Regions from separate parts of the Streptomyces sp. NPDC102514 genome, predicted to be linked through region 2. Evidence: riboswitches for the same ligand, from Rfam matches in the RefSeq annotation. Region 2 holds a riboswitch; the other holds the start of a gene.

Region 1 (3,200 bases), on a different contig from region 2:
GAGGGCCACGGTGGCGAGCTCGGCGCCGCGTTCCTCGGCGACCTCGTCGAGCGCGGTCAGCACCCGCTGCCCCCGCTCCGACGCGAGATGCTTGCCCGCCGCACCGGCCCGCGGGCTGTCGACGTCCGCGCCCGCCCGGTACTTGCCGGTGAGGAAGCCCGAGGCGAGCCCGTAATAGGGGACTGCGGCCAGTCCGCCGCGCGAGGCGACCTCCTGCAGCGGACCCTCGTACGTGTCACGCGACACCAGGCTGTACTGGGCCTGCAGCGCCACGTACCGCACCAGCCCCTCGCGGTCGGAGGCGTCCAGGGACTCCTGGAGCCGCTCGGCGGAGATGTTGGACGCGGCGATCGCGCGCACCTTGCCGGAGCGCACGAGCTCGTCCAGGGCCCCGAGGAACTCCTCGACCGGCACGGAGGGGTCGTCGTAGTGGGTGTAGTAGAGGTCGATGTGGTCCGTCCGCAGCCGGCGCAGCGACGCCTCGGCCGCGGCCTTGACGTTCGCCGGGGACAGGCCCTTGTACGCGGGATGCGCGCCGGCCTTCGTGGCGATGAGGACGTCGGCGCGGTTGCCGCGCGCGGTCAGCCACTCGCCGATGACGGTCTCGGACTCGCCGCCCTCGTTGCCCGGCGCCCAGGCCGAGTACGCGTCGGCGGTGTCCACGAAGTTCCCGCCGGCGGCCGTGTACGCGTCGAGGACGGCGAAGGAGTCGGCCCGGTCGGCGGTCCAGCCGAAGACGTTGCCGCCCAGGGCGAGCGGAAAGACCTCAAGGTCGGACGAACCCAGCTTGCGAAGAGAAGTCATGCCAAAACCAACGGCCGAACCGGACGGCCGTATTCCATGCACCGCGACATCGCGACCCCACAGGGCGCGGACACCGGCTTGCGGGTCGGGGCTTTACGGGTTGAGGCCCTTGCCGCGCAGCCAGGCCATCGGGTCGATCCCGGTGCCGCCGGCCGTGTGAACCTCCAGGTGGAGGTGCGCCCCGGTGACGTTCCCGGTGGCACCCACGCGCCCGATGACGTCGCCCGTGCTGACCTTCTGCCCGACGCTGACGCCGATCGACGACTGGTGGGCGAACCACAGCTCCGTACCGTCGTCGAGCGTGAGGACCGTGCGGTAGCCGTACGAGCCGCTCCAGCCCGCCTCGGTGATCGTGCCGCTGTGAATGGCCTTGATCGGGGTACCCGTGGGAGCGGCGAAGTCCAGACCCGTGTGCTGACCGGAGGACCAGAGCGAGCCGGACTGCCCGAAGGTGGAGGTGATCGTGTACGAGGAGGTGGGCAGTGTGAACTGCTTGGCCAGCTCGGCGAGGCGTGCGGCCTCGGCCTTCGCCTTGGCCTCCTCCTCCTTCTTCGCCTTCGCGGCGGCGGCCTTGGCCTTCGCCGCGTCCTGCTCCTTGGCGGCGAGCGTGGCGGCCTTCTTCGCGGCGGCGGCCTCGGCGGCGGCCTGGGCCTCGCGGTCGACCTGGTCCTGCTGGAGTTCGGCCTGGAGCATGATGCGCGAGCGCAGGGCCTCGCCGGCGTCGGCGTTGCCCTCCTCGGCGTCGGCCTCGGTGAGTCCGGCGGCGGTGAGCGCCGTGCTGGAACCCTCGGGGGCCTCGTCGTCGGAGATCAGCGAGCCGACGTTGGGCAGGTCGGGGATCGAGATCGACACCGGCGGCTTGCCGGTCTGCGCGGAGGCCATGCCGCCCGCGCCGACGGCGGCTATGACACCGACGCCCAGAACGGTGGAGCTGCGGGCGAGTCCCCCGCCACGCTGCTTGGCGACGCGGTGCTTGCCGCGGACGGGAACGACGGTGTCCGCGCTGGGATTCCAGGGCTCCCAGGTCTCGTCGTCCCTGCGGGCGCCGAAGGCGAAGGTGTCGGGCTTCTTCTCGCCCGAGGTCTCTCCCGTCACCTCGTCAGGCATGAACGAGGGTGTGGGGGCAGGCCTGTTGAACGCCACGTGGGCGCGCTCCTTTCCTTCCTTCTCGCCTACCGGGTTAGCTGACGGGTTCGGAGCAGGAAGGTCTCCTACGCGCGTCAACCGCGGTGTTCACCACCACGAAAGACACGCGATTCACCCCATGTAGGTGGTTCCCCGGTTCCCTTGCGGGATTCGGCGCGTGCGCACGGAGCCGTCTCTTGTGACGGCTGGGACACCGCGCTGCGTTATCGAACGTTAATAGACTCAGGCACCGGATTCCAAGCTGTTCTTGATGATCGTTACGGCTCCTGGCCTGGACTTAAACGCTGGGAGCGGGGTAAATCGGGCGAGTTGATCGCCATTCACAGGTACGGGTTTTATTGACGGTGTGTCAGTTGTTATGCGCAGGGGCGTCGTTCGACTACTGCAGGTGATATAGGTCCGGAAGAGCGTCCCGGCTCCCTCACGGCCGGCGGACGGCGAGCAGCGCCATGTCGTCCGTACCGCCGCCCCCGGTGTACCGGAACACGTCGTCCACCACCTCGGTGAGCAGCGCGTCGGGCCCGGCGAACTGGCGCCCGGACAGCCGTGCCGCCGGGTCGAAGAACACACCCCGTCCGTCCCGGGCCTCGGACAGTCCGTCCGTGTGGAAGAGCAGCATGGCCCCACCCGGGAAGTCCTCCTCCTGCGCGCGGTCGGGCCAGGCGCCCAGGTCGCCCATCCCGAGGGGCAGCGCGGGTTCCGCCGCGGCGAGCGTGCGTACGGTTCCGTCGCCGCGCAGCAGGAGCGGCCCGGGATGGCCGCGGTTGACGAGCCGTACGCGCTGGGCGCCGTGCGGGATCTCGGCGAGCACGGCGGTGATGAAGCCCTCGAAGACCTCGACGCTGTCGCGCCGCACCCCTTCGCGCATCAGCGACCGCTCCAACCGCTGGGCGACCCCCTCCAGGGTGCTCTCCTGTTCGGCGGCCTCCCGGAAGGCCCCGATGACGACGGCCACGGCGGCGACCGCGCCCATGCCCTTCCCTCTCACATCGCCCACGACGAGCCGTACGCCGTGCGGGGTGTCCTGCACGGCGTAGAGGTCGCCGCCGATGAGCGCGTCGGTCTGCGCGGCCACGTACCGGACCGCGAGGTCGAGGCCGCCGGTGCGCGCGGCGGGTTCGGGCAGGACGGCCCGCTGGGCGGCCTCGGCGATCTCGTGGGCGGAGGCCAGCCGGGCGTTGCCCAGGCTCACGAGCCGGTTGATGACGACGGCGAGGCAGGCGACCGTGGCCACGGTCGCGATCTCGGTG
Region 2 (3,200 bases):
TGCGCTCCGAGCTGACGTACGGCGAGAAGATCATCGGCAGCCGACGCGGGCACACCGGGCACCAGCACCTGCCCTGGGTTGCCCTGGACGCGGACGGCACGGCGACCGAGGAGCTGGGCGAGGTCTACGGCTGCGCGCTCGCCTGGTCGGGCACCTGGCGGATCGCGGTGGCCCAACTGCCCGACGCGCGCGTGCAGATCACCGGCGGGGCCGGGTACGACGACTCGGGCCTGCTGCGGCTGGAGCCGGGGGAGACCTTCGTCACTCCCGTCTTCGCGGGGCTGTGGAGCGACGGCGGCTTCGGCGGGGCGAGCCGCGCCTGGCACGCGTACCAGCGCGCGTACGTGATCCCGGACGCGGAGCAGGACCGGCCCGTGCTCTACAACTCCTGGGAGGCCACGGAGTTCGACATCTCAGAGGAGCAGCAGCGGGCGCTCGCCCGCCGGGCCGCCGAGGCGGGCGTCGAACTGTTCGTGGTCGACGACGGCTGGTTCGGGGCGCGCACCAGCGACCGGGCCGGCCTCGGCGACTGGACGGTCAACCGGGACCGCTTCCCGGGCGGACTGAATCCGCTGAGCGACTACGTGCACGGGCTCGGGATGCAGTTCGGCATCTGGGTCGAGCCCGAGATGGTCAACCCGGACAGCGAGCTGTACCGCGCGCACCCGGACTGGGTGCAGTTCCAGCCGGGACGAAAGCGGACGGAACTGCGCAATCAGCTCGTGCTGAACCTCGCCCGTGAGGACGTCCAGGAGTACCTGTGGGAACAGCTCGACGCGCTGCTCTCCAGTGCCCCGATCGACTACGTGAAGTGGGACTTCAACCGCGCCTTCACCGACGCGGGCTGGCTCGGCGAGGCCTACCCGCAACGGCTGTGGGTGGACCATGTGCACGCCCTGTACAAGCTGTTGGACCGGCTGCGGACCGCCCACCCGGGCGTCGCCTTCGAGTCCTGCTCGGGCGGCGGCGGCCGGATCGACCTCGGGATCATGGCCCGTACGGACCAGGTGTGGACCTCCGACAACACCGACCCGCTCGACCGGCTCGCCATCCAGCACGGCTTCAGTCAGGTGCATCCCGCGCGGGCCATGGCCGCCTGGGTCACCGACAGCCCGAACGCGCAGCTCAACGGACGTGTCAGCTCGCTGCGCTTCCGCTTCGTGAGCGCGATGGCCGGGGTGCTCGGCGTCGGCGGCGACCTCACCCGCTGGACCGGGGAGGAACTGGCCGAGGCGCGGACCTGGGTGGAGCTCTACAAGGAGATCAGGCCCGTCGTGCAGGGCGGTGAGCTCCATCGGCTGCGGGCGCCGCAGGGCGGACTGAGCGCCGTCCAGTACGTCCGTGACGGCGAGGTCGTCGTCCTCGCCTGGCTCCAGGCCCAGCACTACGGTGAGCCGGCCCTGCCGGTGCGACTGCGGGGCCTCGACCCGTCGGCATCGTACGAATGCCTCGAAACGGGCGAAGTCCACCGAGGTGCGGTGCTGTTGCACCACGGCTTGCGGACGGGGCTGCGCGGAGACCTCGATGCGGCAGTTATCCGACTGCGTCGTATCTGACTGTTGTGTCCGTAATGGAGCCTTCATTCCAACTCGCGCCGGAGTGAAGGCTCCTGGAGTGGTCCTTGGTGAGCAGCGTCATATCCGTGACGTTCCGCTGTCGCCGTGCTCACGTAAGTCCGCTTTGTTTGCAGGGCTTTAACAAGCGGTGGATAGACCGCATTCACACAGGGTGACCGGTATTTCGGTCGAGGATCAAGAAAACGGGGCACACAGGAAACCCCCAAGCTTGTTTGCGCCTCTTCATGTCGCTTACGTTCACCTCCAATCCGGACGGACGCCCAATCCTGCCGCCGCCCGGAATCCGCACTCACCCGTACGTGGCAGGAGCGGGGGACCCACAGGTAAGACGCCTGTTCCGGTCTCCGGAACGGCTTGGGGTTAAGTCGTGCGAAAGCACGGCCGGGCATCTCCAGCTCGCACCCGACAGCTCACCTCGCAGGCGCCGGAGAGGAATTCGTCATGCCCGCGAAGGGTAAGCACCGCCGTCCCAAGTCCCAGCGTTTCTCGCGTTCCATGGCCGTGGCCGGAACCGGGGGCGCCGCTCTCGCCCTCCCGCTGCTCGGCGCCGCCGGAGCGCACGCCGCGACTCCGCAGACCGCCGCCGATTCCGTGGCGAGCGCCGCGAACGTCTCGACCATCGCGAGCAAGTCCGCCGCCGCCGCTCCGACCGCCGAGAAGCAGGCCGAGGCGAAGAAGGTCGCCACCAGGACGTACGCCGTGCGTTCGGGCGACTCCCTGTCGAAGATCGCCGACACGCAGGACGTCAACGGTGGCTGGAAGAAGCTGTACTCGGACAACCGCACCTCCATCGGCGGCGACCCGTCCCTCATCCACCCGGGCCTGAAGCTCGCCCTCGGCGGCAAGGCGGCGGCGTCCAGCTCCGACTCCACCGCCTCCAAGTCGTCCGACAAGGCCGCCGAGAAGCCCGCGGCCAAGAAGACGACCACGGCGTCCAAGGCGGCGGACACCTCGACGGCCACCGGCTTCACGCTGCCGGTCACGGGGGCGTCCATCGGCACCTCGTACAAGATGTCCGGCAGTATGTGGTCCAGCGGCTACCACACCGGTGTCGACTTCGTGGTGCCCACCGGTACCGCGCTCAAGTCCGTCGGCGCGGGCACGGTCGTCTCCGCCGGATGGGGCGGCGCGTACGGCAACCAGGTCGTCATCCAGCTCGCCGACGGCCACTACGCCCAGTACGCCCACCTGTCCTCCCTCTCCGTCTCGGCCGGTCAGACCGTGACCGGCGGACAGCAGGTCGGCCTCTCGGGTGCCACGGGCAACGTCACCGGCCCGCACCTGCACTTCGAGATCCGCACCACCCCGGACTACGGCTCGGACGTGGACCCGCTGGCGTACCTGCGCGCCAAGGGCGTCTCCGTCTGACGCCTTCCGGCGCTGCCTGACGCGGACTGACGCCCACGGGCGCCGACCGACGTCGGCCGACGTGAATCTCCGAAGGCCGGACCCTGTGATCCCCGGGGTCCGGCCTTCGGCATGTCCCGGGCCGGACGGCCGGACGGCTGCTCAACGGCTGACAGGGGCGGGCGGGGGCGTGTCAGGCCCCCGGATGGTTCAGGGCGCGCACGAACTGCTCCGTGAGCTGCTCGGTGTCGAGGCCGTCCGCGCTGCGCCCGGTCA

Evidence for each region. A riboswitch is a leader RNA that binds a small molecule or an ion and turns the genes downstream of it on or off. The one in region 2 is predicted to bind cyclic di-AMP.
Region 1: it holds a riboswitch for cyclic di-AMP, as region 2 does, so the genes downstream of both, ACZ60E_RS11415 (M23 family metallopeptidase) here and ACZ60E_RS06140 (M23 family metallopeptidase) in region 2, are expected to answer to the same signal.

Annotation. Positions count from the first base shown of each region.
Region 1 is NZ_JBVJLW010000004.1:21,694-24,893, forward strand. Features, by position in the region: gene ACZ60E_RS11410 (aldo/keto reductase) at 1-804, opposite strand, end outside; gene ACZ60E_RS11415 (M23 family metallopeptidase) at 898-1,947, opposite strand; cyclic di-AMP (ydaO/yuaA leader) riboswitch at 1,959-2,116, opposite strand; gene ACZ60E_RS11420 (PP2C family protein-serine/threonine phosphatase) at 2,372-3,200, opposite strand, start outside.
Region 2 is NZ_JBVJLW010000002.1:244,382-247,581, reverse strand. Features, by position in the region: gene ACZ60E_RS06145 (alpha-galactosidase) at 1-1,556, shown strand, start outside; cyclic di-AMP (ydaO/yuaA leader) riboswitch at 1,841-2,016, shown strand; gene ACZ60E_RS06140 (M23 family metallopeptidase) at 2,019-2,945, shown strand; gene ACZ60E_RS06135 (TetR/AcrR family transcriptional regulator) at 3,118-3,200, opposite strand, start outside.